Regions from separate parts of the Paenibacillus sp. FSL W8-1187 genome, predicted to be linked through region 1. Evidence: riboswitches for the same ligand, from Rfam matches in the RefSeq annotation. Region 1 holds a riboswitch; the other holds the start of a gene.
What was found. Region 1 has a riboswitch for glycine ahead of sdaAB (L-serine ammonia-lyase, iron-sulfur-dependent subunit beta). Riboswitches for the same ligand answer to the same signal wherever they lie in the genome.
Positions count from the first base shown of each region.

Region 1 (15,096 bases):
GTCGAAAGTGCCTTGGTTGGCGGAACCCCGGCGCATCGACTCAACCAGGGAGTCGAGAGTGCTTTGGCCCGCAGACCCTCGACCCACCAGCACAACCAGGGAGTCGAGAGAGCCTTGGCTGGCGGTCCCCCGGCGCCCCCTCGCTAGCGCCCGAGGAACCCGCCCTCCGAGCGGATCGACTGGCCGGTGATCCACTGGGCCTCGTCGCTCGCCAGGAAGGCGATCGCGCGGGCCGCGTCCTCCGGCTGTCCGATGCGGCCCATCGGGAACAGCGGCAGCAGCTGCCGCTTGAGCTCGTCCGACATCCAGCCGGAGTCGGTCGGGCCTGGATCGAGGCCGTTGACCGTGATGCCGAGCGGAGCGAGTCCGGCGGCCAGCGGCTCGATCAGGCCCGCCAGCAGCTGCTTCGTCGCGAGGTAGGCGAGGTTGTCGGCGTCCGCCCCTTTGGACAGCAGGAACAGGATGCGTCCCGCCCCGCCGGCCGGATGCGCCTGCTCGAAGCGGCGCGCGAACTCCATGCTCAGCAGGGCCGGAGCCCGATTGTTGACGATATAATGCCGATCCAGCGACTCCTGCGTCAGCGTCCGGTAGCTGGTCGGCGCGCAGTAGCACGCGTTGTGGATGATGATCGAGGGCAGCCGTCCGAGCGCGCGCTCGGCTTCGTCCAGCACCTGCAAGGGCACGTCCGGGTCCATGAAGTCGGCCTCCATCTGTCCGGCCCGCACGCCGATGCCCTCCAGCTCCTGCTGCAGCCGGTCCGGCCAGCCTTCCTGCAGGCCGCAGCCCTCCTCCGCGTCGTAAGCGCGCCAATGCGTATAGAACAGATCGGCGCCGCCCTCCGCCAGCGCGCGGCAGATCGCCGTGCCGATGCCCGCCTCCCGGCTGACGCCGGTGACGAGAGCCGCCCTTCCTTTCAACGTCATGCGCATCTCCTCCTTCTGCAACCAGCATAAGCCCCAGAGGCGTCGGAGAGTAGGGGGGCGAATGGCTAAAGCCGAACTTGCCCTCCCGGCTGGCATCGTCCAGGCTGCCGAACGGCTAAAGCCGAACTTGCCCTCCCGGCTGGCATCGTCCAGGCTGCCGAACGGCTAAAGTCGAACTTGCCCTCCTAGTGCCATCGCCTGGGCTGCCGAGCGGCTGAGGCCGAACTTGCCCGCCCGGGTTGAAGCCGGCTGTCCTCCTGCATATAATGAGAAGGCACAGCGGATGATGGCAGCGGGAGAGATTGCCTGCATGATCGAGGCAGCGCCGAAGGAGCAACCTGCACGCAGGGGAATCTCTCAGGCAAAAGGACCTTTGCCGGACGCAGCTCTGGAGAGCATTCCGCGCCGCCTTGCGGACGGCCGAGCGGGCTTGCAAGCCCTCGGTTCGCCCCCGAGGCGGCGCGTCGGAATCACCCAAGGGGAAACTTCATCGGGCCGCATCGCGGCGCGATCGAGGGCAACTCTCAGGTACAAGGGACAGAGCGGTGGAATACGGGGAAGCAGAGGGCTCGCGCGAGCCTTTGCTTCGACGCATTCCGCCGCGCTGTTCCTTTTCATTTCAGCGATACAAAAAGGAGGAAGCGCATGCGCTTCAAGGATGTCTTCTCGATCATCGGGCCGTCCATGGTCGGCCCTTCCAGCTCGCATACCGCCGGCGCGGCGCGCATCGGGCTGGCCGCCCGCAGGCTGCTCGGCGCGATGCCGGAGTCGGCTCGCGTCAGCTTCTTCGGCTCCTTCGCCGCGACGTACCAAGGCCACGGCACGGACACGGCCGTCGCCGGCGGGCTGCTCGGCATGCGCACGGACGATCCGCGCCTGCCGGATGCGATCGAGCTCGCCGAGGAGGCGGGCATGGATCTGGCCTTCCGCGAGGGCAAGGGGCTGTTCCCCCATCCCAACACCGTGCGGCTCGACCTGCAGGCGGCGGACGGGCGCAAGCTGTCGCTGCTCGGCACGTCGATCGGCGGCGGCAACGTGGAGATCGTCGAGGTGAACGGCTTCGCCGTCAAGTTCGGCTGCTCGTGTCCGGCGCTGCTCGTGCGCCATCGCGACCAGCCGGGCGTCATCGCCGGGCTGACCGCCGCCTTGGAGGAGGCGGGGCTCAACATCGCCGGCCTGTCGCTGAGCCGGATGGAGCGGCAGGGCGAGGCGCTGGCGGTCGTCGAGCTGGACGGCGAGGCGTCCGGGACGCTGCTGGAGCGGGTGCGGCGGCTGCCGCATGTGCTCGGCACCGATTATGTCGATCTGAACGGAGAAGAGGAGGAGATGGCGGATGAACTTTCGGACGCTGAAGGAGCTCAGTGAGCGCTGCCGCGAGAGCGGCCTGACGATCGGACGCCTCATGCTGCAGCAGCAGGCCAAGGAATCGGGACGCGAGGAAGCGGCGGAATTCGCGACGATGAAGGCGTACTACGGCATCATGAAGGAAGCCGTCCACAATGGCCTGACCCGCGACACGACGTCGCGCAGCGGCCTCACCGGCCTCGACGCCCAGCGGGTCGCCGCCTACAACGAGAGCGCCGAGCCGAGCCTCGGCGGCGACGCCGGACGCGCGATGGCGTACGCGCTCGCCGTCTCCGAGGTGAACGCCTCGATGGGCCGCATCGTGGCGACGCCGACGGCGGGCTCCTGCGGCATCATCCCCGGCGTGTTCGTCAGCTCGCAGGAGCGGTTCGGCTGGGATGACGACGTCATGACCGAGGCGCTGTTCGCCGCGGGCGCGATCGGCTACGTCATCGCCAACAACTCCTTTGTCTCCGGCGCGGAAGGAGGCTGCCAGGCGGAGGTCGGCTCCGCCATCGGGATGGCGGCGGGCGCGCTCGCCGAGCTGCGCGGCAGCACGCCGGAGCAGGCGGTGCACGCGGTCGGGCTTGCGCTCAAAAACACGCTCGGCCTCATCTGCGATCCCGTCGGCGGGCTCGTCGAGATCCCGTGCATCGTGCGCAACGGCTTCGGCGCGGTCACGGCGCTCGCCGCGGCCGACATGGCGCTGGCCGGCGTGCGCAGCGTCATCCCGAGCGACGAGGTCGTGCAGGTCATGCTCGAGGTCGGCGCGGCGATGCCGGAGAAGCACCGCGAGACGGCGGGCGGCGGACTGGCCCAGACGCTGACCGGCAAGAAGCTGATGGAGGACCTGCGTAAAAAGAAGCGGCGCTAGGCGAATCGAGTGGATTCGCCTAGCGCACGCGATGATCGGAAAGCTGCCGTAAGGGAGCAGCACCCGCAGAAGCGGAGCCGCGCCGCCTCAAGGCGCATCCTGAAACAGATGCAGGTAGACGTCCTCCAGGCTCGGCGCCGCCTCGCGCATAGTCAGGCCGGACAGCGGCTCGTCCTGCACGACCCGGACCCAGATGCCGCCCGGATCGCGCTTGATCTGGCTGACGCGGTGCTCCTCCTGGAACGCTTGCAGCTCCTCCTCGCCGATCCGATACTCGCGCACGCGGCCTTCCGCCATCGCCAGCACGGCTTGAGGAGGAGCTTGGGCGATCTTCTCGCCGCCCCGGATCAGGACGATTTCCTTGGCGATCGCTTCGATGTCCTCGACGACGTGGGTGGCGAGCAGGACGATCTTGTCGCCGGCGAGCGTCGCGATCATGTTGCGGATGCGGATGCGCTCCTTCGGATCGACCCCGGCCGTCGGCTCGTCCAGAATCAGCACCTTGGGGTCGTTCAGCAGCGACTGGGCGAGCAGCAGCCGCTGCTTCATTCCGCCTGAATAGTCGCCCAGCTTGCGGTCCGCATCCCGTTCCAGGTTCACCCGCTGCAGCCATTCCTCGGTGCGTGCGGCCGTCGTCCTGCGGTCCAGCCCTTTTAGGGCAGCCATGTACCAGAGGAAGCGCCTCCCGGTAAAATCGGCGTACATGCCCTGCTGCTGCGGCATGTAGCCGAGCACATGGCGATACGACTTGCCGAGGGAGCCGATCGGGCGTCCTTCATACCGGACCGCTCCAGCCGTAGGCCTCAGCTGGTCGGTCATCATCTTCATCAACGTCGACTTGCCCGCGCCGTTCGGCCCGAGCAAGCCATATACGCCCGCTGTCAGCTCAGATGTGAACGAGCGGACGGCGGGCGTCTTGCGTCCGGGATAGAGCTTGGTCACTTCATCCAGCGTGAGCGTCATGCTGTCGCCCCTTTCTCTCCGATGGGTCCTGGACGTACCGCACCCAGGCCAGCCTCCAGCCAGCGGCGGCCAGTCCGGCGGTCAGGCCGCAAGCGAGCAGGACGGACGGCCAGTAGCTCCAACCGTCGAACGCTTGCGGAAAGTGGAACAGGAAGGTGAAGCTGAACGAAGAGACCCATTCCAGACCTGCCGCATGCAGCGCAAGCGGAAGCACGAAGATCAGGGTGCCCTGGATGAGGAAGCCGGTCTGGCTGCGGGCGAAGATTGCCAGCGCGGCGAGCAGCAGCACAAGACATTGGAGCATGATGGCTTGAAGCGCTCCAGTGACGATCATGTAGTCGCGGATGGAGAAGGCGCCGCCGATCCGGGCCAGCGACTCGACGCTCTGCACGGCGAGCGACCCGTCCCACGGCGGATCGTTCCGATAGCTGTTGACATACTTTACGGCGATCAGCGGCAGCGCGATCGTCCAGCTGAGGATGGAGGCGGCGAGCAGCTTGCTCCGCAGCAGCGTCCCGCGTCCCCGCGGAGCGGCATGCAGGAGCGGCTCCATGTGCGCTTGCCGGTCCAGCGCCGCCAGCGGGCTGATGCCGATGAGCAGCAGCGCCGAGATCCACAGGCCGATGCCGAGGTCCTTCTTCTCGGAGTTGAACAGCGAATCGCTGGCAAAGCGATTGACGAAGCCGAGATGTTCTACGCCGCGGCTGCGTTGTTCCAGCAGCTCGTCGCGCTGCGCCTCGACCCGCTGGAACGCCTTTTCTTTTTGGCCGCGGATCTCCAGCTCTCTCGTCTGCTCGAAGTAGCCCGCCGGATCCAGCTCGCCGGAGCGCAGCTGCTCCAGCGCCTGCGCCAGCTGGCCCGGGATGCGGTCGAGCCGCTGGCGCTCCTCGTCCATCCAGCGCAGCTTGGCCTCGGTCAGTTCCCCGCGGAGCCGGCTCAGGTACCCGTTGTAGGCCGCTTCATCCGGCTCATACCATCTTCCCTGGAGCTGAAGCAGCTGCCAGCACAGGATGCAGGCGGCGAGGATGGCGAAGATCGCTTTGCCGGAGACGAGCAGCTTCCGCAGCTCATGGACCAGCAGGGAATTGCGGCGGGCCAGGCGCAGCGGCAGCCGGTTCAGCCGCTCCACCCAGGCGGCGGGCAGCAGGCGAAGCCGGTACGGCTCGTGGCGGCAGAACAGCCAGGCGCTCCAGGCGGGCAGTGCGAGCGAAAGCAGGGCCAGGGCGATCAGCCCGGCGGTCCGTTTGGATGCGGGGTAGCCCAGCAGCGACAGATTTTCATAGGCGGCGAGCAGCTGCGAGGAGTCTGCCCATGCAGCGAGGTTGATCCATTTGAGCCCATGCCATGTCGACGCCGGATGAATCGACTCATAGAGGAAAAGCTCCAGGGCTGCCAGCAGGCCAGCGATGCCGAAAATGGCGGCAGGTTGGCGGAAGATCAGGAACAGGAGGCCTAGCAGCAGCGCCAGAAAAAGCTGGACGAACAGCTTGCAGACGGCATAAAGCGCCAGGAATTGGCCGACCGTCCACCGTTCGGCGCTGGCTTGGAAGGCCGGCATCGAGGCAAGCGGGCGGGACATGTCTCCGAACCCGTACAACAGCCCCATGTCGGCCAGCCGAAGTCCCGTCGAAGCCAGCGTCAGCAGCGAGACGGCGAGGAGCAGCAGCGTCAGCTTCGTCCCGAACAGAGGCAATCGCCCATAGCGCGAGGCCAGCTGCAGCGGGCGCAGGCCGCTGGTCCGGTCCGGCAGGAATACTGCCGAGCCGATCAGGAACAGGATCAGCAGGTCAAGCAGATCCAGCGCCGACTGCTCCGTGCTTGCCACGACCCCTTCCTGCAGCCCGAGGCCACAGGAGATTCCCTCCAGCTTGCGAAAATCCTCCACCGTCTGGCTCCGGTTGCGGGTGAGGAACGGCGAGTCCTCGGCGAAGATGGCATACGAGCCGATCGTCTCCGAATAGCCCGCCATGTCGGCGAGAAAGTCGCGGTGCTGCTGGAAGTGCTCGTATTGCTCCCGAATCTTGGCTTGCAGGAACAGCTCTTGGGCGATGCGGTTCGGATCGTTGACATAGACGCTGGCGCGGTAGGCTTCCAGCAGCTCCGGCTGCTTCGCCAGAATCACCTCCGCCATCCGGCTCCAGGGCGAATCCCCTTCGGCCGTTGCGGCGAGCGAGAACGCCTGAAAGGCTTTTAGCCGCTGAACGGCCTCCTCGGCCTTCATCCTGCCCTCCGTCTCGCTCCGCCCGGCGTAGGAAGCTTCAAGAGCTTCATAGTCCTCTCGTGCCGCGATGAGCTCCGGCTGCTCCCGCAGCTGCTGCTCGTGCCGAAGGAAGGTTCCAGCCGCAAGCAATACGAGGATGAGCGCCATCGTCCGCTTTTGGCCGAGGAGCTTGCGGAGTTCCAGCGTCAGAAGCCTCCAGCGAAGCTCCATGTCAGAGATTCTCCATGAAGGAGATGAAGGCGGCCTTGCCCAATTTAATTTCATCCTTCTTCAGAGCTGTGTAGAGCAGTTCTCCTTCTTGCAGGTAGGTTCCAAAGAGGTGCCGGTCATCACCGGAAATGATGCCAAAACTACGAGGCGCGAAGCTCGTATTCACGCTCATTGCTTTAGAAAAGTCATGGTTTTGGTAGATGTCGAGCCGATTAGGCACTTCCGGAGCATCTTCTAAATAAGGAATGATTGGCATTTGGTACAAATAGGACGAATCCACCGTCAGGAAGCTCAGAACCGCCGGATGCGGAGTCGACACTTCTTTTATGTGGTTGCCGTTCAGATCCGATTGATAGCGAATAAAGCTTCTCTTATCACCAGGATCTCCGTAAAATCGACCAAAGTAGAGCTTGTCGCCGGCTACGGCATGGAGATTTGTAGAGCTGGAATCGGCGTTGTCCCAAAGCATTTTTGTCTCGCCACGAATGGGGTCGTACCGATAGGCATGATAAGGGTTTCCGAGCATGTGCCAGTAAATTTGATTTCCATAAGGCAATACATCTAGAAATTGGGATTTCTCATCCCTTGTCTCACCGAGGACTTCCGGCTTGCTGGAAGGATGTTTCAGGGATACTCGATTGACGGTGCTGGTGTAACGGCCGTCCTTGTCCGATCCGGTCATGGTGAAATAGAGATAACCCCGGTGAAGAGCGATGGTTGTAGGTCGAAGGGGGAACGTCATGACGTTTTCCCGGCTTGTCCCATCAAGCTGCATGCGAATGAGCGTATATTCCGTTTGAGGAAATCCTCCATCTCCGTCAATGGTCATGCTTTCGAGACTGTATAAGTGTCTGTCGTAAACTTGGGTAAATCGGATGAAATTCTGTTCGTTTGATACGAGCGCCCGGCAGGTCTCCACGGTTGGATCGGACTTGCAGCCGTTGTTCGGACGCGCGTCCAGCACGATGGGCTGCAGGCGCTCCGCATCGATAAAGTACAATAAATTTCTATATGTGACGTAATACCCGTCTTCGGAAGGAGCGAAGTTCAGGGCGTAGCCTTGCCGATGGAAGGCGTAGGGATAGTCGAAATTGGGATCGTACTCATTGCTCTCTGAAAAGAACGCCTTGTCGGAGCATCCAGAGAAAAGAATGGGAAGTGCGATAAGAAGAACAGCAAACAAGGTAAATCTTTCCTTTTGTCTGTAGTTGCTTGAGATAAGGTTCATTATGAAGTCCCCCGAAAATAGGTATAAAAGCCGCTGCTCTGAAAGCGCAGCGGCTGAGCTTAACTAAGGCGTTGTGGAGCTCGTGTCGGTCCAGGTAGCGTTCCCGACCTTAACCACATGTTTTGCTGTGCTATCAATCGATTGCGCTGGAAGATATTCTGCGCTTGCCGTAACGGACACTCCAGGTTGATAGCCGGAGTTAGACTTGATGACAGAACGAGGACTGGTGGCTAAGCCGTAATAATAGCGGTATGTCACTTCTACGGACACATAGGCGGAGCCGCTGCCGCTTGAAGTATTGCCGCTGCCGCTCGAGCTGCCGATGCTCGAGCTGCCGGAAGTCCAGGCCCCGCCTGCGGATCCGGATACGGACGAGGCGGCGAAGGCTGGCTGGGCAGAGACGATCAGGGCAAGTGCCGCGGCGGAGACGGCAAAGGCTTTCAGCTTGCTTTTTTTCAAGTGGTTTTCCTCCTGGATATAAGGAATGAGTTCACTGGCCAGTGAAGAACTACAAGGAAATTATTCCATATAATATCCATATTTTGAGGGGTATTTATCCATTTAAAAGGGTGAATATTCTCTTATTACCAACTTTGAGGGTGCTTCTCTTCGTGCTTTTCCCGCTCCAGGCGATCCCTTTCCATGGCCTCCTCCAGCTTGCGCTGCGAGTAGGGCTTGTCCTTCGGCATGCGCCCCCAGATCAGGAGCAGCACGACGAGGATGGCGAGCAAAAGCATGTTGGTCATGGATTCTGCAACTCCCATTTTATTCGTCCCCTTCCAGTATTATTCCATTTCTAATTCGACCTCCTTTCTTCGTCCCCTCTCATCCGCATGCGGGCCATTGACACCGAGCCCGGCCATCTCTTATTCTTCCTTTGACCTGTCGAACGGGTGTTAGCCTAACGGAAGAGGATGATCCAACATGATGAACCGGACCGCGCCGGCCCCGATTTCCAGCGCTTCCTTCGAGAGCGCCTTCCAGCAGGCGGCGACGACGGAGAACCGGACGGCATTCCAGTATCTGATGTCGCTGTACAAGGGGAACTTCCTCAACCTGACGATCTCGATCGTCTTTTTCCTCGTCAAAAGCCTGCCCGTCTACGTGCTGCCGATCGTGACGGCCAACATGATCAACATCGTCGCGCAGCCGGACCAGCACAGCCTGCGGGAGCTGTGGATCAACTTCGCCGTGCTGATCGCCGTCGTCCTGCAGAACATCCCGACCCACGCCGCCTACGTCAGCTTCCTCAGCCGCGCGATCCGCTCGGTCGAGGCGGGCCTGCGCGGCGCGATGGTGCGCAAGCTGCAGCAGCTGTCGATCAACTCGCATCGCGAGCTTGCCGCCGGCCGGTTGCAGTCCAAGGTGCTGCGCGACGTCGAGGCCGTCGAGGGCATGAGCAAGCAGCTCATGCTGGCGTTCATCCCGGCGATCTTCAACGTCGTCATCGCCTTCGGGCTGACGCTCTACTCCAACTGGCTCGTCTCGCTCTTCTACGTGCTGACGGTGCCGGCGGCGATCGGCGTCATGCAGATGTTCAAGCGGCGCATCCGGCAGAGCAACCGCGAGTTCCGTAAGGAGATCGAGACGATGAGCAGCCACGTCTCCGAGATGGTGGAGATGATCCCCGTCACCAAGGCGCACGGGCTCGAGCAGGTCGAGATCGACCGCATCGACACGACGCTGCGGCGCCTGCAGGGCAAGGGCTACCGGATGGACCTCGTCGAGGCGTACTTCGGCGCCTCCGGCTGGGTGACGTTCCAGATCGTGCAGGTCTTCTGCCTGCTGTTCACCGCCTATCTCGCCTACACGGGCAGCATCCCGGTCGGCAACATCGTCATGTACCAGGGCTACTTCGGCATGATCCTCGGCTCGATCACGGCGCTCATCAACGTCTACCCGATGATCGCCAAGGGCACGGAGTCGATCTCCTCGATCACGGAGATCCTGCGCTCGACCGACATCGAGGACAACGCCGGCAAGCTCAAGCTGACCCGGCTGAGCGGGGAGTACCGCTTCGAGGACGTGCAGCTGAAGTTCCCGGACGGCGACCAGCATGTGCTCGAGGAAGTATCGCTCGACGTGCGCGCGGGCGAGTGCATCGCGTTCGTCGGGGAGTCCGGCGCGGGCAAGTCGACGATCCTCAACCTCGTCATCGGGTTCTTGAACCCGACCTCCGGACGGGTGCTCGTCGACGGCGTGCCGCTGTCCGCGCTTGATCTGTCCGAGTACCGCCGCCATCTGGCCGTTGTGCCGCAGACGAACATCCTGTTTTCCGGCTCGATCCGCGACAACATCACCTACGGCCTGCAGGGCATTACGGAGGAGCAGGTGATGGAGGCGGTGGAGCGGGCGCATCTGACCGAGATGGTCTCGCGCCTGCCGAAGGGCATCGACACGATGGTCGGCGAGCATGGCGGCAAGCTGTCCGGCGGCCAGCGCCAGCGGATCGCGATCGCCCGCGCGCTCGTGCGCGATCCGAGCGTCATCCTGCTCGACGAGGCGACGTCCGCGCTCGACAACGCCTCCGAGCATCATGTGCAGCAGGCGATGCAGCAGCTCATCCAGGGGCGCACGACGTTCATCGTCGCCCATCGACTTTCGACGATCCGCCATGCGGACCGCATCGTCGTCATGAAGCGCGGACGCATCGCCGAGGTCGGCACGTTCGACGAGCTGATCGCGCGCAAGGGCGAGTTCTACAACCTCAAGCAGCTTCAGATGTAGGCTTGGAGTATATAGTTTGAATAGTGCAAAAAAGCCTGCCGAAGCGGCAGGCTTTTTTTGCTTGATTTAAATCTGGACCGCGCATGCGGGAGTTCCGCCGCGCGCCTGGCCCGGGCGGGTTCAGCTTTTTTTGCGCAGCTCGAAAAACTCGCATTGCGCCCGCGCGTGGTAGGCGAGATCGGCGACGCCCGATTGCAGCACGACGGTGCGCTCGTCGAAGCGCACAATGCAGCTGCCGGACTCGACCATATGGTCGTCGCGGAAGACGCGGACCGGGATGCGCTCGTCGAGCGCTTCCTGGAAGTCGGCATCGGTATGGAGAGGTCGGATATAGGCCATGGCGGCGGCGCTCCTTTGCAAAGGGGGATGGCCCGGATCGGGCTTGGCTCCGGCCATTATACCATAGCTCAGGGCAGCTCGATATCGACGCTGCGGCTGGCCGCATTCCAGGAGACGGAGATGCCGAACGCCGCGGTCAGCGCACGGATCGGCACGTAGGTCAGCCCGTCGCGCAGAATCGGCTGCAGCTCCGGAGCGGCGAGCTTGCCGTCGATCCACAGCTGCGGGAAGGAGTAGGCGCCGGTGCGCGGAGCGGGCGGCTCGGAGCGGATGAGCGCGCTCCACGACGCCTTGTCCCAGACGACGGACTTGCCGGCGAGCTTGGCGATGGAGCGCAGCGGCAGCAGGGCGCGCCCTTCGCGCAGGATGGGGCGCAGCGCAGCGTCCAGCGCGGGCTTGCCGTCCACGGACAGGAACGGCTCGTCGGCGGGGAGCAGCGACATCTCCCCTAACGTTCGGCTGCCATTGCCTCCATAGGCGACGTATAGGCTGAGAGAACCTTTTGATTCAAGGAATTTCATCGTTCCATCCTTTGCTTTGCCATAGGCGGGCAGCGTGATGGAGAAGTCGTAGTAGCCGAATTGCTGCGTGCCTGTGCCGATCAGCAGGGAGTGGTCATAGGGATAACCGGATGAATCCGAGGAGGAGGCATAGGTTTCGGCATTCGGCGTCCAATACACAAAGAGCTCCGGGGAGAAAAGGAGCGGATCATGTCCTTTCAGCCGAATCTTCTCTCCGAAGCGAGCGGTCGCGGGAATCTCGGCGATTTCCTCATTCCTGACGAACAGCGAGCTGTAGTCTTTCGACACGCTGATGTCGTCAAGCTGCAGGAAGGTGGAGCCGGATTCCAGGTACAGGCCGCCGGTCGAGCCGAAGATGGAGGCATCGCCCTTAGTTGGAGAAGGTCAGGCTGAGCCCATAGAAGAAGCTGTAGGGCGTAGCATCGAAAGCCTTGACGGGCTTGCCTTTCTTCGCAAAGGCTTGCACCATCCCGCAAACCTTTTTGATCCGCGCAGAATCCTCCTTGCGGGCTCCGTACAACTGGTCGTCGACGCCGCTCGCCCCGCCGATTAGCACCGACTTCAGCGTGCTTGGCCCGCAGGAAGCGGCCCGCTCCTTGAAGGAGGTCGCTGGCGCTGGTGAAGCAGCCGGCTCGGCAGCCGCTGCGGGCGTCGTCGCCGAGCCGGACAGCAGGAGCCCGGCGAGCAGCATGCCGAGCGCGCTGCGGCCGGCGCGCCTCGTTCCGAGGCGGGCTTTTGCATGAGCATGGCGGACAGGGTTCATAAGCTCATCTCCTTTGATCGGTCATTCGGGCAGTCTCTGCTCCTCGGCCGGCGCGACGAGCTCGACCTTGATCCGGTCCGGATCCTCGAAAAAGAGGATGTACGTCCCCGCCCCGCCCGCATGGGGATGGCGGTCTTCATAGAGCAGGTTCATTCCTCTGGCGCGGACCTCGCCCGTCATCCGGTCCACCTGCTCGCGCGAGGCGGCGTGGAAAGCGAGATGGTTCAGTCCGACCCGGGCACGGTGGTACGGCACGTCCAAGTATTTCTCTTTGGCCTGCACGAACACGAGGTAGGTCGAGCCGTGCTTCCAGCTGCGGCCCTCCGGCCATTCCTGAAAGGGCTCGTACCCGAGCTCGCCGAGGAACCAGCCCCAGAAAGAAGCGGACTTTTGCAGATCGGAGACATATAGCTCGATGTGATGCAGCATGGATTCTCTCTCCTTGGCGCTGTAGTGGAGCCTGAGGAGCGGGGCTCTTATTTTCCTTTCCTTTAGACGTAAAGGGAATGGAAAGGTTTCTGTGATCTTCCAAAATCCGGATGAACTGTGATAGGGTATGGCGAGGAGGGATGCATCTATGGATCTGGAGCGGGAAGTGCAGGACTTGAAGCGGCGGGTCGAGGAGCTGGAGGAGCGGGAGCGGGCGGTAGGTCGAGGGCCGTCGGAGCGGAGATATGCGCCTGCTGTGGCAAAGGAGAAAGGGTTCGGCAAAAGCTTTCTGACCGGCTTCGGCGTCGTCGCGGCTGTTCTCATTCTATTTTTGTTTTCAATCGGCGTCATTCAGTTCATAACCGCGCAATGAAACGATAGTTAAAAGCCCATCCCGCGAGAGGATCGCCGGGATGGGCTTTTTGGCGTGGAACGGCAAGGAAAGGGGCCTCGCGGCTGGGCTCGGGGCGAATGCCGGAGCGATCAGCAGCCCAGCTCTTCGTGCCGGACGCTGGAATCCTCGATCTGGATCGTGCAGTGGCGGATGCCGTGCCCGTCCCGCAGGAGGGTGATCGCCTGCTGCAGGACGCGGCGGCTGTCGGCGTCGTCCTCGACGAGCAGATGGCAGGTCATGGCGTCGAAGCCGGAGGTGATCGTCCAGACATGGAGATCATGCACGTCGATGACGCCGGGCAGCGACTCCAGCTCGAGCTGCACCCGCTGCGTATCCACCGTCTCGGGAGCGCCTTCCATGAGGATATGGACGGTGCTTCTGAGCATGCCCCAGGCGCTTTTTACGATCAGCAGCGACACGAGCACGGAGATCGCCGGATCGGCCCAGTACCAGCCGAACGCCCACATCAGCGCCCCGGCCGCGATCGCGCCGACCGAGCCGAGAGCGTCGCCGAGCACATGCAGATAGGCGCTCTTCAGGTTGACGTTGCCCTTCACGTCGCCCTGGCGCATCAGGAACCAGGCGCTGGCGAGATTGGCGAGCAGCCCGACCGCGGCGATCAGCAGCATCGAGCGGCTGGCGACCGTCGGCGGCTCCCAGAATCGGCCCCAAGCCTCGACGACAATGAAGATCGCGATGGCGATCAGCGTCGCGCCGTTGAACAAGGCGGCCAGAGTCTCGAACCGGCGGAAGCCGAACGTGCGCTTCGGCGAGGACGGGCGGGCGGCGAAGCCGACGGCGACGAGGCTCAGCAGCAGCGCGCCGGCGTCGCTGAGCATATGTCCGCTGTCGGACAGCAGCGCCAGGCTGCCCGTCGCCAGGCCGCCGACGAACTCCAGCACCATGATGCCGGTCGTAATGAGGAGGGCGATGAGCAGCCCGCGCTTGTTGCCGCTCCCGCCTCCGTGGAAATGACCGTGCCCGGCGTGGGAGTGGCCGTGATTGTGGGAGTGGCTATGGCCCGCGTAGGAATGGCTGTGTCCGTTGCCGGAGTGGCTATGGGCAGAATGGGAATGGCTGTGTCCGTCGTGGGAGCGGCTATGGGCAGAGCGGGCGTGGCTGTGTCCGTCGTGGGAGCGGCTGAGGTGGTCATGGTTGTGGGTTTGCCCTGGCTCTGCCTGCCCAAGGCTGCGCGTGCTTTCGAATGGAGGCGTGTCCTTTCCAACTCTGCGCCTTAGATCCGGTTCATGACTCATAAAGAGCCCCCTTATCCCATGATAATATATGAGCATTTGTTCATATATTGAGTTTAGTTGAGCCGCCTCGTCATGTCAAGCCGTGAGGGAGGCTGAATAGAGAGTCGAGAACGGCGCTCGCCTGGAGAACCATGCGCTTCCCATTCGATGCCAACGACTCCTCAGACGCTTAGCCGCCCTTTTTTCGCGTCTCCAAAACTCGAACGACTCCTCAGACGCTTAGACTAGCAATTCGCCTCTTTCCGCATGTTTTTCCGGCGTTTTGGCATCGCTAAGCTCCTCGCGCGTCGTTAGATATTGAAGCTGCCCCATTTAGGGCTGCTAACGATCTGATTCGTCGTCAGCAGCCGTCATGTATCGACCGGAGAAGCCGCTTGCAAAACGGAGCGCCTTCCGCTGGAGCGAAGGTGCGATGCACGCGATCGGGACGAAGCGCGACGAAGAGGCCGGCATGGTTTATCGCTCGAATAGCTGCAAAAAAGCCCCGATCCAAGCTGCGAATCAGGGCGGATCGCAGCTGTTCGAGGCTAATTGCTCGTATGGCCTGGAGGACCGCAGCGCCATTCCCGCAAAGGCTCCGCACCGGGACATTCGCGCCGCGCCTAGCTCCGCAGCAGCGCCGGGTCGAAGTCGGGGACGAGGCCCTCGCGGGCGGCGCGGCCGAGCAGCGACTGGACGGCGGCCAGCCCGTCCTCGCCGAGCGACCGCGTGAACTCGTTGACGTAAAGCGCGATGTGGGAACGCGCGACGTCCGGCGACATCTCTTGGGCGTGCTCGCGTACATAGCCCGCCGATTCGTCCGGATGCGCCCAAGCGTATTCGACCGAGGCGCGCGTCCAACGGGCCAGCGACTCGACGTCCATGCCGCGGCGGGCGATGATCGCGCCGAGCGGAATCGGCAGGC
Region 1 covers NZ_CP150181.1:533,982-549,077, forward strand. The annotation lists gene NYE40_RS02380 (SDR family oxidoreductase) at 144-923, opposite strand; glycine riboswitch at 1,207-1,306, shown strand; gene sdaAB (L-serine ammonia-lyase, iron-sulfur-dependent subunit beta) at 1,569-2,288, shown strand; gene sdaAA (L-serine ammonia-lyase, iron-sulfur-dependent, subunit alpha) at 2,257-3,141, shown strand; gene NYE40_RS02395 (ATP-binding cassette domain-containing protein) at 3,229-4,104, opposite strand; gene NYE40_RS02400 (hypothetical protein) at 4,085-6,535, opposite strand; gene NYE40_RS02405 (hypothetical protein) at 6,537-7,763, opposite strand; gene NYE40_RS02410 (hypothetical protein) at 7,827-8,222, opposite strand; gene NYE40_RS02415 (hypothetical protein) at 8,348-8,509, opposite strand; gene NYE40_RS02420 (ABC transporter ATP-binding protein) at 8,688-10,490, shown strand; gene NYE40_RS02425 (hypothetical protein) at 10,611-10,829, opposite strand; gene NYE40_RS02430 (copper amine oxidase N-terminal domain-containing protein) at 10,898-11,509, opposite strand; gene NYE40_RS02435 (hypothetical protein) at 11,721-12,113, opposite strand; gene NYE40_RS02440 (VOC family protein) at 12,135-12,542, opposite strand; gene NYE40_RS02445 (hypothetical protein) at 12,691-12,915, shown strand; gene NYE40_RS02450 (cation diffusion facilitator family transporter) at 13,026-14,192, opposite strand; gene NYE40_RS02455 (1,4-dihydroxy-6-naphthoate synthase) at 14,795-15,096, opposite strand, start outside.

Region 2 (15,096 bases), 1.6 Mb from region 1:
AAACCGGTGAAGGGACCGTGTCAGGCGGGCAGTTTGACTGGGGCGGTCGCCTCCTAAAATGTAACGGAGGCGCCCAAAGGTTCCCTCAGAATGGTTGGAAATCATTCGAAGCGTGCAAAGGCATAAGGGAGCTTGACTGCGAGACCAACAAGTCGAGCAGGGACGAAAGTCGGGCTTAGTGATCCGGTGGTACCGAATGGAAGGGCCATCGCTCAACGGATAAAAGCTACCCTGGGGATAACAGGCTTATCTCCCCCAAGAGTCCACATCGACGGGGAGGTTTGGCACCTCGATGTCGGCTCATCGCATCCTGGGGCTGAAGTAGGTCCCAAGGGTTGGGCTGTTCGCCCATTAAAGCGGTACGCGAGCTGGGTTCAGAACGTCGTGAGACAGTTCGGTCCCTATCTGTCGTGGGCGTAGGAAATTTGAGAGGAGCTGTCCTTAGTACGAGAGGACCGGGATGGACGTACCGCTGGTGTACCAGTTGTTCCGCCAGGAGCACCGCTGGGTAGCTACGTACGGACGGGATAAGCGCTGAAAGCATCTAAGCGCGAAGCCCCCCTCAAGATGAGATTTCCCAGTATGTAAGACCCCTGGAAGACGACCAGGTCGATAGGCTCGAGGTGGAAGCGCGGCAACGTGTGCAGCTGACGAGTACTAATCGGTCGAGGGCTTATCCTACTTAGCAAGAACAGCCGGTCAGCACGGCATTTCGTTCGATCCAGTTTTCAGGGCGCAAGCTTTGAGAACGCAAGGCTTACATACTTACATATGGGGCCATAGCTCAGCTGGGAGAGCGCCTGCCTTGCAAGCAGGAGGTCAGGAGTTCGATCCTCCTTGGCTCCACCATGCTTTTTGTTCCCTGATAGCTCAGTTGGTAGAGCACTCGACTGTTAATCGAGTTGTCACAGGTTCGAGTCCTGTTCGGGGAGCCATAAGGAGAAGTGTCCGAGTGGTCGAAGGAGCACGATTGGAAATCGTGTATACGTTAACCGCGTATCGAGGGTTCGAATCCCTCCTTCTCCGTAGCAACATTTCTTGATTTGGAGAGATACCCAAGTGGCTCAAGGGGACCCTCTGCTAAGGGGTTAGACTGCGTAAGTGGTGCGAGGGTTCGAATCCCTCTCTCTCCGTTCTTTCTCCAACTTCATACGGCCCGTTGGTCAAGGGGTTAAGACACCTCCCTTTCACGGAGGTAACAGGGGTTCGAATCCCCTACGGGTCACCAACATGGAAGCTTAGCTCAGCTGGGAGAGCATCTGCCTTACAAGCAGAGGGTCGGGGGTTCGATCCCCTCAGCTTCCACCATGAACTACCGCGGGGTGGAGCAGTCCGGTAGCTCGTCGGGCTCATAACCCGAAGGTCACAGGTTCAAATCCTGTCCCCGCAACCAATATGGAGCTGTGGTGTAGAGGCCTAACATGCCTGCCTGTCACGCAGGAGACCGCGGGTTCGAATCCCGTCAGCTCCGCCATTTATTCTTTGCCGCTGTAGCTCAACTGGTAGAGCAACTGACTTGTAATCAGTAGGTTGGGGGTTCAAGTCCTCTCGGCGGCATGGATTATATCCATGGCGATCGTGGCGAAGTGGTTAACGCACCGGATTGTGGTTCCGGCATTCGGGGGTTCAATTCCCCTCGATCGCCCCATTGATTTCCTGATGGGGATTAGCCAAGCGGTAAGGCAACGGACTTTGACTCCGTCATTCCCAGGTTCGAACCCTGGATCCCCAGCCATTAAGAGCCATTAGCTCAGTTGATAGAGCACCTGACTTTTAATCAGGGTGTCGAAGGTTCGAGTCCTTCATGGCTCACTTTTCAACTTCATATGCGGTTGTGGTGGAATGGCAGACACGCTATCTTGAGGGGGTAGTGGGCGTACGCCCGTGGAGGTTCGAGTCCTCTCAACCGCACCATTTTCCTTTCGCCCTGCCAGGCGAAACAAGATTCACCTTTTATCATGCGGTCATGGCGGAATTGGCAGACGCGCTAGATTCAGGTTCTAGTGTCAGCAATGACGTGGAGGTTCAAGTCCTCTTGACCGCACCATCTGCGGAAGTGGCTCAGCGGTAGAGCATCGCCTTGCCAAGGCGAGGGTCGCGGGTTCGATTCCCGTCTTCCGCTCCATACGTGCCCGTAGCTCAGCTGGATAGAGCATTTGACTACGAATCAAAAGGTCGGGAGTTCGAATCTCTCCGGGCACGCCATTTATACAACGGGATGTAGCTCAGCTTGGTAGAGCACCTGGTTTGGGACCAGGGGGTCGCATGTTCAAATCGTGTCATCCCGACCATTTTTTGCGGGTGTAGTTCAATGGTAGAACTTCAGCCTTCCAAGCTGATAGCGTGGGTTCGATTCCCATCACCCGCTCCATCTGTGAATACGAACGGTCTTGCCCAGCGGCAAGGCCTTTTTTATTTTCAGGCTAAATACCGCAAAGAAACAGGGCTGTCCCGCAAAGTCGACGTGACGACTTCGCAGGACAGCCCTTAGTTTTTAAGGCTTTCTACGGGATGGTCCAAAGGTCCTTACAGAGACTTCAAGAATTCCACGACCGTAAGCAAGCCTTTGTCGAAGTTCTCCAGGTTGAAGTGCTCGTTCGGGGCATGAAGGTTCTCGTCGTCGAGACCGAAGCCCATGAGCACGACCGGAGCGGCGAGCACGCGGGAGAAAGCGGCCATGATCGGAATGGAGCCGCCGTCCTTGGTGAACAAGGCGCGGGTGCCGTAGACGCGGCCGTAAGCGTCGGCAGCCTTCTGCAGGATCGGATGGGACGGATCGATATTGAACGCGAAGGCTCGTTCGATTTGCTTGACGGTCAAGCGGGCGCCGGATGGAACGCGGTCTTTCAGATGCTTCTCGATGCGGTCGAGCGTTTTTTGCGGATCCTGGTCCCCGACGAGGCGGCAGGTGATTTTCGCATGCGCTTCTTTCGGGATGACCGTCTTGGTGCCTTCCCCTTGGAAGCCGCCATAGACGCCGTTCAGCTCCAGCGTCGGACGGGCTCCGACGCGCTCGACGAACGTATAGCCCTTTTCTCCGTACAGGGCATCCAGGCCAAGGCCGGTGCGGATCTTGTCCTCATCGACCCCCTGCTTGGCGAATTCCTCGCGCATGAGAGGAGACAGCTCCGGCACGCCCTCATAGAAGCCGTCGACCGCGACGCGTCCGTCCGGATCATGGAGGGAAGCGAGCAGCTCGACAAGCGCATGCAAGGCATTGGGAACGGCGCCGCCGTATGTGCCGGAGTGAAGATCGGTATTGGCGGTCCGGACAGCGACCTCCATCGAGCAGAGGCCGCGCAGGCCGGTGCAGATCGCGGGACGTCCGCGCTCGAGCAGCGATGTGTCGGAGACGAGCACCGCATCGCAGTCGAGCTTGTCCTTATGCGTCTCGAGGAAAGCAGGCAGATGCGGGCTGCCGATTTCCTCCTCGCCTTCGAGACAAAGCTTGAGGTTGACCGGAAGGGTGCCTTCCTCGCGAAGAATGGCCTCGATCGCTTTGATGTGGAGGAAGACTTGGCCTTTGTCGTCTGTCGCGCCGCGAGCATACAGCTTGCCTTCGCGGATCTCCGGCTCGAACGGAGGCGATTGCCATAGGTTCAGCGGATCGACGGGCTGCACGTCATAATGGCCGTAGACGAGCACGGTCGGCTTGCCGGGAGCATGGATATAATCGGCGTAGACGACGGGATGGCCGGCTGTCGGCATGATCTCGACGTTTTCGAGCCCAGCGCGGCGAAGCGTATCGGCGAGCCAGGATGCCGCGGATTGGATATCTCCCGCGTGGGCCGAGATGGCGGAGATGCTCGGTATGCGCAGCCATTGCATCAGCTCCTCGAGCTGCTCCTCCCGACGGGTGCTGAAATAAGTCTCATAGGACATCGGTATGTACCTCCTTGATTAAGACGGTTTGCCGCAGGCAAATCGGATAGGTTTATTATACCCCTGGGGCAAGGCGATAAGAAGCGGTCGAGACAACGCGGCAGAGCGCGGAAGCTCGAGGGGGAAAAGAGCCTAATCCATTTTCTACCGCCTCCGCTCATTGACGGGGACAAGGTCCGCGTCCTAGAATACAGGTAACGACAAACAGGAGGAGGCGTTCGGAGATGATGAAGATGGCGAAGAGAGCTGCAGCGGCAGCAATGGCAAAGGACCGGAGCATGATTTACCGGAGGTCTCCACGGACGGGAACGCGGCGAGGGCTGTAACGGCATGAGGATGCAGGAAGGACAGACGCGTCCTTTGCTGCCATGCGGAGCCTGAGGCGATTTCAAGTCACGGACGGAGTCCGTGGCTTTTTTTGTACGCTTCGACTTGAAATATCCCCCTAGATCAGGAAAGAAAAGGTGAATGAAACGTGATCAATGACTGGAATCTTCACGGCGGGAATGGAGGGGAGAACCTCGCCCGCATCCCGGCGGCTGCCGCCGGATCGGCGGTGCCGGTCCCGAGGGCTGCTGCCGGATCGCCGCCGCGCTCGCTTGTTGCCGGCGACCATGGATCCGCCGGACCTTCCGCATCGGCGGCATCGGCCCAGGAGCTCAGGCAGCTGCTGCGCATGATCCGCGATCTGCTGCAAGCTCGATGCGGATCGGAATTCGCGGTGTACAAGGACGAGGATCAGCTGGAGCTTTATTGGAGCCTGCTGGAGCAGGATCTCGCCGAAGAAAACGCCGAGCTGCAAGTGCTGGCGCGAGTCTTCGAAACGATGGAAAGCCGAAGCGTCAAGCGGGACTCGGCTGAGATCCGGATCTATCCGTCACTCGACAACCATCTGTTTTATTACCCGGAATGGAAGGTGGCGCTCGTCCGGCTCCCGATGCCGCGCGTGATCGGCCGGTCGCTCGAGCCTTACCTGTTCGCCGAGAGCGACGAGTCGCTGCGGCGGTTCCTTGTTCATGCCCGCGAACGGCTTCGGAGCCGGATGACCGGCAAGCTGCTGCTCTGCTGCGATGGCGAGGAAGGCACGGTGTCGGAGCTGGCGCCGCATCGGATCGAGCGCTGGGAGCCGGTGCAGGACTCGCTGCGGCTGGAGCTGGAACGGTCGGTATCGTCTTTCTTTCAATCGGGGGGAGCGTTCTACGAGCAGTTCGGGTTGGCCTACCGGCGGGGGATGCTGCTCTACGGCAAGCCGGGCAACGGAAAGACCAGCCTCGTCCGGGCGCTCGCCTCGAAGGCGGGCGTGCCGGCGATGAGCTGGCAGCTTTCGGAGCATACGAGCACGGAGAGCATTCGGGAGATGCTGAAGCGGGCGGCGGAGATGGCGCCGATGCTGCTCATCATCGAGGACCTGGAGGGGCTGCGGCCGGAGCTGCGCTCCGTCTTTCTGGGCGAGCTGGACGGGTTGCGGACGCACGAAGGAATCTATCTGATCGCGACGACGAATTACCCCGAACTGGTGGATCCGGCGCTGATCGGAAGACCGGGGCGCATTGACCGCGCGTACGAGGTCGCCGAGCCGACCCGCGCATGCCGCGCGGAGTTCCTCCAGCGGCAGAGCCGCGGCCTGCTGTTCGGCGACGGGCAGCTGGAGGAGCTGGCCGACCGGACGAAAGGCTTTTCCTATGCGCAGCTGGAGGAGCTGGTCGCGGCAGCCGCGTTCTGCTGGCAGGAACAAGGGCGAGTCGAGACGGAGCCCCTGCTCCGCGCGATTCGGCAGGAAATCGAGCATGCCAAAAACGGAAGCTGGATGTCCGCTTCCGGTTCGGGCAAAGTCGGATTTTTCGCATGAGCTCGGCTGTCTACTGCGCAGGACCGATCGGGTAGCGGGACCGCATCGTCGCGGCGAGCTCCCGGATCTCCTCTGGCCGGGGTAGCCGGCTCTCGGGCAATCGGGCCTGCTGCTCCGTCCGCGGGCCGAGCGCGACGCTGGCGGCTCCTTCGGCAAACAGGCGCGGCGCATCCGGCCATAGCTCGGCCAGCTCTTCGAGGCTCGCCATGACCGACGCTTCGACGAGCGGATAGCTCGCGGCGCCGGGGCCGGCGGCGGCATCGTAAAATTGGCGGACGAGACGGCCTCGCTCCTCGCCGGAGCCGCCGGCATTGACGAACGCCTGGACGATATAGGCTTTGGACAGCCGGCGCTGGGCGATGCCGCAAAACTTGCGTCCGCCGACGCTGAGATCGTAATCGCCCGGACAATAGGCTCCGACGATCTCGCCCTTGTCCACCTGGACGCCGGTGTCGGCGAGGGCGGCGGCGATCAGCTCGTACATGAGCTGGAAGTCGTCCTCGAAGCGGGCGGATGCCTTTCCCTGCAGCGGCAGGATGAGCGAGACGTTGACGACGCCGGGATCGAGCGGCACGGCGGCGCCGCCGGAGTTGCGGACGGCGACCGAGAGGCCGAGCCGCTCCAGCTCGCGGGAAGCGCGCGCGGCTTCCGGCAGACGGCTGTCGCGCGGTCCCATGACGAAGCCGGCGGGATGCCGCCACAGATGGAGGACGGGCACGCCGTCCGCTCCGACGCGCCGGCAGAGCAGCTCGTCCAGCGCGAACGAGTAGAGGACGTCCGGCTCGGACCAGTCGTCCATGCGGTCGAGCAGGAGCAGGCCGGGGAAGCGGTTATGGATCATGAGCGGAAACGTTCCTTCCTATGCCAATCGTAAAATGAAGATGATTCTTAAACTGTATCATACCGCGGGATGGAGTTCACGCGAACCGCGGCAATGGTAAGGGCATCAGCCAATGGAGGAATGGACATGGAACGACTCATTCAAGCCGACGAAGTGAAGCTGCAGACGGAATCATTCGGCAAGCCTGGAGATCCGGCGCTGTTGCTGATCATGGGCTCGCAGGCCTCGATGGTATTGTGGGAAAAGGAATTCTGCGAGCTTCTGGCGGCAGGAGGACGGTTCGTCATCCGGTACGACAACCGGGATACGGGAAGGTCGTCGAGCTGGCCGCTAGGAACGATGGGCTACACTATGGCGGATATGGCAGATGATGCGATGCGGGTCCTTGATGCATACGGCATTCAGAAAGCTCATCTGGCGGGGATGTCGCTGGGCGGCTATCTGAGCCAATTGGCGGCTGTCCGGCATCCGGAGAGGGTGCTGACGGTGACGCTGATCGCGAGCTCGAATTACACGGAAGGCCTTCCTGCGATGGAAGACAAGGTGATCGAGTTCTTCACCCGGTCCGCTTCCCTGGATCTGTCGGACGCTCATGCGGCGGAACAGTTCGGCGTTGAAAAATGGAGACTGATCGTCGGAAGCCAGCGGAAACTCGACGAGTCCAGAATTCGCGGGCTCGTCCGTCAGGAAATCAGCCTTGCCGAATCTCTGCCGAGCATGGGCAACCATATGCTCCTGGGCGGGGGAGAAGAGGATGTGGCGCGCACCGAAGACATCCGGCAGCCCGCCTTGATCGTCCACGGAACGGAGGATCCGGTCCTTCCTTACGCACATGGGCTCGCGCTAGAGCACGCTCTTTCCAATGCCAGGCTGCTGCCGCTCGAAGGAGCGGGTCATGAGATCCATCCGGATGATTGGCCGGCGATCGTCGAGGCGATGCTGGAGCTGACAGGCCCGCGCTGAGCCGCATGCGAGGAGGCGGGAGGGCATCGAGTGCCCTTTGACGCGGAATGGAGCGGATGCCGCCGCCGCATCGACCAAAAAAGCTTCTCCAGAGAGGAATCCTCTCCGGAGAAGCTTTTTTCAGCAGGAGCAATTGAGAACGGGCTTGCGCGCGGCCAGCGTCTCGTCGAGCCGCCGCAGGACGGTCGTATAAGGAGCGTTGATGACGAGCTCCGGCGTCTCCCGCGCCTCGCGGGCGATGCGCAGCATGGCGTCGATGAAGCCGTCGAGCGTCTCCTTGCTCTCCGTCTCGGTCGGCTCGATCATGATGCACTCCTCCACGTTGAGCGGGAAGTAGATCGTCGGCGGGTGATAGCCGAAGTCGAGCAGCCGCTTGGCGACATCGAGCGTCCGCACGCCGTACGCCTTGAGCCCTCGTCCCGACAGGACGAACTCATGCTTGCAGACGCCAGGATACGGAATTTCAAATGCCTCGGCAAGGCGTGCCATCATATAATTGGCGTTCAGCACCGCGCATTCGCTCACTCGGCGCAACCCCTCCGGACCGTAGGAGCGGATGTACGTGTAGGCGCGGACGAGGATGCCGAAGTTGCCGTAATACGACTTGACGTGGCCGATCGACTGCGGCCGGTCGAAGTCGAAGTAGTAGCTGCCGTCCGTGCGCTTTGCGACGACGGGCTTGGGCAGGAACGGGACGAGATGCGCCTTGACGCCGACCGGACCCGCTCCCGGACCGCCGCCGCCGTGAGGGGTGCTCATCGTCTTGTGCAGGTTGAGATGCACGACGTCGAAGCCCATGTCGCCGGGACGGGCGATGCCCATGATGGCATTGGAGTTGGCGCCGTCATAGTAGAGCAGGCCGCCGGCTTCATGCACGATCTCGGCGATCTCGACGATCTGCTCCTCGAACAGGCCAAGCGTGCTCGGGTTCGTCAGCATGAGGGCGGCCGTATCCGCGCCGACGGCGGCGCGCAGCGCATCCAGGTCGACGAGGCCGTCGGGGCCCGACTTGATCGTCACCGTCTCCAATCCCGCGGTCGTGGCGCTGGCGGGATTCGTGCCATGGGAGGAGTCCGGCACGATGACCTTGGAGCGCGCTTCGCCGCGGCTCTCGTGGTAGGCGCGGATCATCATGAGCCCGGTCCACTCTCCGTGCGCGCCGGCGGCGGGCTGCAGCGTCACGAAGTCCATGCCGGTCAGCGCGGCGAGATCGTCCTGCAGCGTATGGAGCAGCTGTAGCGCTCCCTGGATGCTCTCCTCCGGCTGGTACGGATGGATGCGGGCGAAGCCGGGCAGCTTGGCCGCGTCCTCGTTGATTTTCGGGTTGTACTTCATCGTGCAGGAGCCGAGCGGGTAAAAGCCGTTGTCCACGCCGAAATTGCGCCGGGAAAGCTCGGTATAGTGGCGGACGACATCGACCTCGTACACCTCCGGCAGCGAAGCGGAATTCCGGCGAAGCCGGCCGTTCGGCAGCAGCCCGGCCAGCTCCTCGTCCTCCGGTACGTCGCATGGCGGCAGCGAGAACGCCTCGCGTCCTGCTCGGCTCATCTCGAAGATGAGCGCCTTTTCGGGCTTCACGTCGATGGAGCCGGCGAGCCGCATCTCGGCCAGACGCTCTGGGGTCGGATTCGGTTGGCTCATGTCAGCGCCTCCTTTCGGGTCAGCCGGTCGAGCGCGGCGGCAAAGGCTTCGATCTCCTCGCGCGTCCGCTTCTCGGTGACGGCGACGAGCATATGCCCCGCGAGCTCGGGATACGACCGGCCGAGGTCGTAGCCGCCGAGGAAGCCTTCTTCCAGCAGCGCGAGCTCGAGCTGGCGCAGGTCGGTTCCTTCGGGAAGCTTGACGACGAATTCGTTGAAAAAAGGCGTATCGGCGAAGGAAAGGGAGAAGCCATTCAGCCCGCCGAGCGTCCGGGCCGCATGGCGCGCCTTGCGCAGATTCAGCTCCGCCGTCTTGCGGAAGCCCGTCTTGCCCATGACGCTCAGATAGATGCTGGCGCACAGGGCGAGCAGAGCCTGGTTGGAGCAGATGTTGCTCGTCGCTTTCTCGCGGCGGATATGCTGCTCCCGCGCCTGCAGCGTCAGGACGAAGCCGCGCTTGCCGTCCCGATCCACGGTCTGGCCGACGATGCGGCCGGGCATCCGGCGCATGAGCGGCTCGGCGACGGCGAAGTAGCCGCAGGTCGGGCCGCCGAGCGAGCTCGGGATGCCGAGCGGCTGCGCGTCGCCGACGACGATGTCCGCGCCGAGCGCGCCCGGCGCTTCCAGCAGGCCGAGCGAGAGCGGATTGGCGCTGACGACGAACAGCGCACCGGACTCATGGGCGAGCGTGCCGAGCACGGAGAGATCCTCGACCGTGCCGAGGAAGCTCGGCGACTGCACGAGCACGGCGGCGGTCGAATCGTCGACCGCCGCGGCCAGAGCCTCGGGATCGGTCAGGCCGTCCCGCAGTCCGACCTCGACGACATCGAGCCCAAGCCCGCGCGCCGTCGTGCGCACGATCTCGCGCGCTTCGGGATGCACGGCCCGCGAGACGACGACGCGCTTGCGGCGAGTATGGGCGGAGGCGAGCGCTGCCGCTTCGGCGAGCGCGGTCGCGCCGTCGTACATGCTCGCGTTGGCGACGGCCATGCCGGTCAGCTCGCAGATGTACGACTGGAACTCGAAGATCGCCTGCAGCTCGCCTTGGCTGATCTCCGGCTGGTAAGGCGTGTACGCGGTATAGAATTCGGAGCGTCCGGCCAGATGCGGCAGGACGGCCGGGATATGGTGGTCGTACAGGCCGGCGCCGAGGAAGCTTACGGCCGTGTCGGCGTCGGCATTGCGCCCGGCGAGCTGCTTGAGATGGCGCATCAGCGACCATTCGTCGAGTGCGCCGGACATCGGCAGCGTGCCGGAATAGAGGATGGAGGCAGGGATGTCGCGGAACAGCTCTTCGACCGAGGAGACGCCGATCGTCTCCAGCATCTCAGCCTGATCCTGCTCGGTCATCGGGATGTAGCGGTGCGGACGGGTCATCGTTGAGGGCTCACTCCTTGTCGGTTCGGGCCGGCGGCGCCGTTCTTCGGTAAAATGGGGCGGGAACGACGGCAGCCTTCAGCCGTTTGCCGCGGATCTCGACCTCAAGCTCGGTGCCGACCGCGGCGTATTCGGCCTGGATCAGCGCCAGCCCGAGGCTGCGCCTCAGCGTCGGGGACTGCGTGCCGGAGGTGATCTCTCCGATGCGCGTCTCTCCGCTGTACACAGGATAATGAGAGCGCGGAATGCCGCGCTCCAGCAGCTCGATGCCGACGAGGCGGCGAGGGACGCCGGCCGCTTTTTGCGCCAGCAGCGCGTCGCGGCCGACGAACGGTTCGCCGCCCAGCTTGACGAACAGGCCGAGTCCGGCCTCGAGCGGCGTGATGTCGGCCGACAGCTCCTGGCCGTACAGCGCGAGCTTCGCCTCGAGCCGCAGCGTATCGCGGGCGCCGAGCCCCGCCGGCTCCAGGCCGAGCGGAGCCCCTGCCGCCAGCAGGCCGCGCCACAGGCGCACGGCATCGCCGGAGGCGGCGTACAGCTCGAAGCCGTCCTCGCCGGTGTAGCCGGTGCGCGAGAGCAGCGTCCTGACGCCGCATACGTCGGCTTCCCGCAGGAAGCGGAACGGCTTGAGCTCGGCAAACGGAGCGTCCGTGCAGCGGGCGAGAATCTCGGCGGCTAGCGGTCCTTGGAGAGCGATCAGCGCCGTTTCGTCCGAGCGGTCCTCGATCGTCACGTCGCCGATCAGATGCTCTTGCAGCCAGGCGAGATCCTTTTCGATGTTGGAGGCATTGACGACGAGCAGATACTGGTCTTCAGAGATGCGGTAGACGAGCAGGTCGTCGACGACGCCGCCGTCCGGACGGCAGAGAAGCGTATACTGGGCTTCTCCGTCCTGCAGCCGGCGGACGTCGTTGGTCGTGACCGCCTGCAGGAAGTCGGCGGCGAATTGCCCCGTGACGAGGAATTCGCCCATATGCGACACGTCGAACAGGCCGGCCCGCTGGCGGACGGCCTCGTGTTCCCGGATGATGCCGCTGAACTGCACCGGGAGCTCCCAGCCTCCGAAGTCGATGCATCGCGGCTCGCCGGTCTCGGCATAGACGGGGCGGAGCGGAGTCGTGCGCAGGTTGGCCATGCAAGGTTCCTCCTCGCGATTCAGTCGTGTGGCGAAATTGTCGATCCGCAAAAAAAGGACAGGGCGGAAAACGCGGTCAGGCTGTCCGAAGACATGCCTGCCGGCTCGTTTTCCGCTCTGTCCCTTGTACCTGAGAGTTGCCCCGATGCCGATCCACCGAATCGCTTCGGCCTGCCGGCGGCAGGTTTCCCCTTTGGTGACGACCGCCCGCCGGCATGCTGCCGGACGCGAAAAAGCGCTCGTTCTCTCCAGAGTCGCGTCCTGCAGAGGTCCTTTTGCCTGAGAGATTCCCCTGCGCTACGTCAAGGTTACTCCTTCGGCGCCGCCTTGAACTGCCGGCGATCTCTCCCGCTGCGCTCATCCGCTTATTTACGATCTCTTCCAGTTTGCCGGATCGGACAACCCGGTGTCAATAACCATTCGCTCCGGGAACGGCAAAGATTGACAGGCTTCCCGCCCATCGTTTACGCTTTCCGCATAGACGGCTCTTCGAGGCCGAGGAGAAAGGATGAGCGTCCAGTGAGTGAGATTCGTCAAGGCTTGGGCTACACGGAGGAGCATGAATGGGCATCCGCAGCGGGAGAGAACGCCGTCCGGATCGGCATTACCGACCATGCGCAGCATCAGCTCGGCGATATCGTTTTTGTCGAGCTGCCCCGGCCCGGCGATCGGGTGGAAGCGGGACAGCCGCTCGGCACGATCGAGTCGGTCAAGACGGTATCGGACCTTTATGCGCCGGTGAGCGGCACGGTGGCGAAGGTGAACGACGCGCTCTCCGATTCGCCGGAGCTCGTCAACTCGGAGCCTTACGACGGCGGCTGGATGCTTGAGATCGAGACGGACGGCAGCGCGGCCGAGCTCGTGGCGTCGCTGCTGGACGCCGACGCTTACGCCGGGCGGACCGACTGACCAGGCGCGCGTTCCGGGAGGCAATCGGCTCCCGCGCAAGATCGGAAGCAGGGATGGGGCATGCCCCATCCCTTTTTTTCATTTCTTTTTTCGGTAAAGAATGACTGTAAACAAAATCATTAATTGCTCTCGCCGGTCCAATATGGGTAAGATGAAAAGGACCTGCCGGCCATAGGCCATGCCGGCCTCGGTCGAACCAGACTAGACAAAGGCTGAAAAAGCCTAGGAGGGGACCACTGTGGAACAAACGCTGTCGGCCGCCGCTTCCCCGCAGGAAGAAGCGCCGCAATTCAAAGTCGTGCCGATCATGGCCGCGCTGCTCATCAGCGGCTTCATCGGCATGTTCAGCGAAACCGCGCTGAACATCGCCATTACCGAGCTGATGGCTCTCTTCAATGTGGAGCCGGCTACCATTCAATGGCTGACGACCGGCTTCCTGCTCGTGCTCGCTATTCTCGTTCCGGTCTCGGGACTGCTGCTTCAATGGTTCACGACGCGCCAGCTGTTCATCGCATCGCTGTCGTTCTCCATCGTCGGCACGCTGCTCGCCGCGCTGGCACCTGGCTTCGAGGTGCTGCTCGTCGCCCGTCTCATCCAGGCGGTCGGCACCGGCCTGCTGCTGCCGCTCATGTTCAATACGGTGCTCGTCATCATCCCGCCGCATCGCCGCGGAACGGCGATGGGCATCATGGGCCTCGTCATCATGTTCGCGCCGGCTGTCGGTCCGGCGATCGCCGGCCTGTTCCTGGAGTACTCGTCCTGGCGGACGATCTTCTGGACGGCGCTGCCGCTGCTCGTATTCGCGCTGATCTTCGGCATCGTCTTCATGCGCAACGTGTCCGAGCTGACCCGTCCGCGCATCGACCTGCTGTCCATCGCGCTGTCGAGCATCGGCTTCGGCGGCATCGTCTACGGCTTCAGCAGCGCGGGCGAGGGGGAGCATGGCTGGAGCAGCCCCAAAGTCATCATCGGCATCGCTCTCGGCGCGGTCGGGCTGCTGCTGTTCATCCTCCGCCAGCTGCGCATGAAGCAGCCGATGATGAATCTGCGCGCGTTCCGCTATCCGATGTTCACGATGGGAACGCTGATCATTTTCGTCTCGATGATGATCATCCTCTCGACCGTCATGCTGCTTCCGATTTATCTGCAGACGGGCATGGGGCTGCTGCCGCTTGCGGCCGGCCTGCTGATGCTGCCGGGAGGGCTCGTCAACGGCCTGATGTCGCCGATCATGGGCCGCCTGTTCGACAAGTACGGGCCGCGCTGGCTCGTCATCCCGGGGCTGGTGCTCGTCATCGCCATCCTCTGGCTCATGACCGGCATCGAGCCGACGACGTCCAAGGGCGAGATCATCGTGCTGCATTCGCTGCTGTTCATCGGCATCTCGATGATCATGATGCCGGCCCAGACGAACGGCCTCAACCAGCTGCCGCGCGAGCTTTATCCGGACGGCACGGCGATCATGAACACGCTCCAGCAGGTGGCCGGAGCGATCGGCACCGCGCTGGCGATCAGCGTCCTGAGCGCCGGCCAAAAAGCGTATTATGCCGACAACGGCATCGCGCCGGCGGATTATTTGAGCAAGCTGCCGCAAGCGATGACGCAAGGCGTGCAAGGCGCGTTTCTGATGACGATCGCTTTCGCCGGGCTTGGCCTCCTGCTTTCCTTTTTCATCAAGCGCGTCAAGGTCAGCAGCCCGGAAGGCGGTCCGCAAGGTCCGATGCATTGACGGAGCAATGCCGGCATTCGGCTTGCTCTGCCGCAGATCAGCCCGTATCCTAGAGGATGCGGGCTTTTCCATATTTAGAGACAGGCTGATGCGAGAGCCAGTTGACAGCTGGGTTCGAATCGGTTATTTATTAATTAATAAATAAAAGGAGACGAGGATGACACCAGCAAAAGGGGAAGCGGGAGACCGTCGGCGTCAGATTTTGGATGCAGCGGCAGCATTGTTTGCCGAGCAGGGGTATTACAAGACGACAACGGCGGATGTCGCCCGCGCGGTAGGCGTAACCCAGCCTTATGTGTTCCATTTCTTCAAGTCGAAGGAAGCCTTGTACCTCGCCGTCCTGGAGAGCGCGGCGGAGCGGATCAAGTCGGCGTTCGCCGAGGTGGATGCGCCGGCGGCGGAGCTGGAGGGAGCGATGGGCCAGGCGTTTTACGGCTTGCTCGCCAGCGGCTGCCGCAGCGAGGTGCTGCTCTGCATGACGGCCCATGCGATCTCGGACCCGACGATCCGAAATTTCGTCAGCGAGGAGTTCGCACTCATCCATCGGCGAATCGGGGAGCGCTTCCGCCGGGCAGGCTTGCCGGACCCGGAGTTCAAGGCCATTTCGTTCATCGGCATGGGCCTGGCGATCGCGCTCGCGGAGCTTCTGGCCCTGCAAGAGCAGATGCTGGCCTGCATGGAGTCCTCGTTTGAAGGCTGAGCCGCAGCGATGCGGCTTTTCTTTCGGACATGTATTTATTGATTAATAAATAAAGGAGCGGATTGACATGA
Region 2 covers NZ_CP150181.1:4,561,576-4,576,671, reverse strand. The annotation lists rRNA gene NYE40_RS19850 (23S ribosomal RNA) at 1-681, shown strand, start outside; tRNA gene NYE40_RS19845 (tRNA-Ala) at 774-849, shown strand; tRNA gene NYE40_RS19840 (tRNA-Asn) at 860-935, shown strand; tRNA gene NYE40_RS19835 (tRNA-Ser) at 939-1,026, shown strand; tRNA gene NYE40_RS19830 (tRNA-Ser) at 1,046-1,133, shown strand; tRNA gene NYE40_RS19825 (tRNA-Glu) at 1,154-1,228, shown strand; tRNA gene NYE40_RS19820 (tRNA-Val) at 1,233-1,308, shown strand; tRNA gene NYE40_RS19815 (tRNA-Met) at 1,317-1,393, shown strand; tRNA gene NYE40_RS19810 (tRNA-Asp) at 1,398-1,474, shown strand; tRNA gene NYE40_RS19805 (tRNA-Thr) at 1,485-1,557, shown strand; tRNA gene NYE40_RS19800 (tRNA-His) at 1,573-1,648, shown strand; tRNA gene NYE40_RS19795 (tRNA-Gln) at 1,661-1,735, shown strand; tRNA gene NYE40_RS19790 (tRNA-Lys) at 1,740-1,812, shown strand; tRNA gene NYE40_RS19785 (tRNA-Leu) at 1,829-1,914, shown strand; tRNA gene NYE40_RS19780 (tRNA-Leu) at 1,961-2,047, shown strand; tRNA gene NYE40_RS19775 (tRNA-Gly) at 2,051-2,125, shown strand; tRNA gene NYE40_RS19770 (tRNA-Arg) at 2,129-2,205, shown strand; tRNA gene NYE40_RS19765 (tRNA-Pro) at 2,215-2,291, shown strand; tRNA gene NYE40_RS19760 (tRNA-Gly) at 2,298-2,371, shown strand; gene NYE40_RS19755 (dipeptidase) at 2,527-3,882, opposite strand; gene NYE40_RS19750 (ATP-binding protein) at 4,358-5,731, shown strand; gene NYE40_RS19745 (lipoate--protein ligase family protein) at 5,742-6,572, opposite strand; gene NYE40_RS19740 (alpha/beta hydrolase) at 6,699-7,535, shown strand; gene gcvPB (aminomethyl-transferring glycine dehydrogenase subunit GcvPB) at 7,656-9,137, opposite strand; gene gcvPA (aminomethyl-transferring glycine dehydrogenase subunit GcvPA) at 9,173-10,552, opposite strand; gene gcvT (glycine cleavage system aminomethyltransferase GcvT) at 10,563-11,687, opposite strand; glycine riboswitch at 11,945-12,048, opposite strand; gene gcvH (glycine cleavage system protein GcvH) at 12,207-12,596, shown strand; gene NYE40_RS19715 (DHA2 family efflux MFS transporter permease subunit) at 12,904-14,325, shown strand; gene NYE40_RS19710 (TetR/AcrR family transcriptional regulator) at 14,483-15,025, shown strand; gene NYE40_RS19705 (DUF4188 domain-containing protein) at 15,093-15,096, shown strand, end outside.
Region 2: it holds a riboswitch for glycine, as region 1 does, so the genes downstream of both, gcvT (glycine cleavage system aminomethyltransferase GcvT) here and sdaAB (L-serine ammonia-lyase, iron-sulfur-dependent subunit beta) in region 1, are expected to answer to the same signal.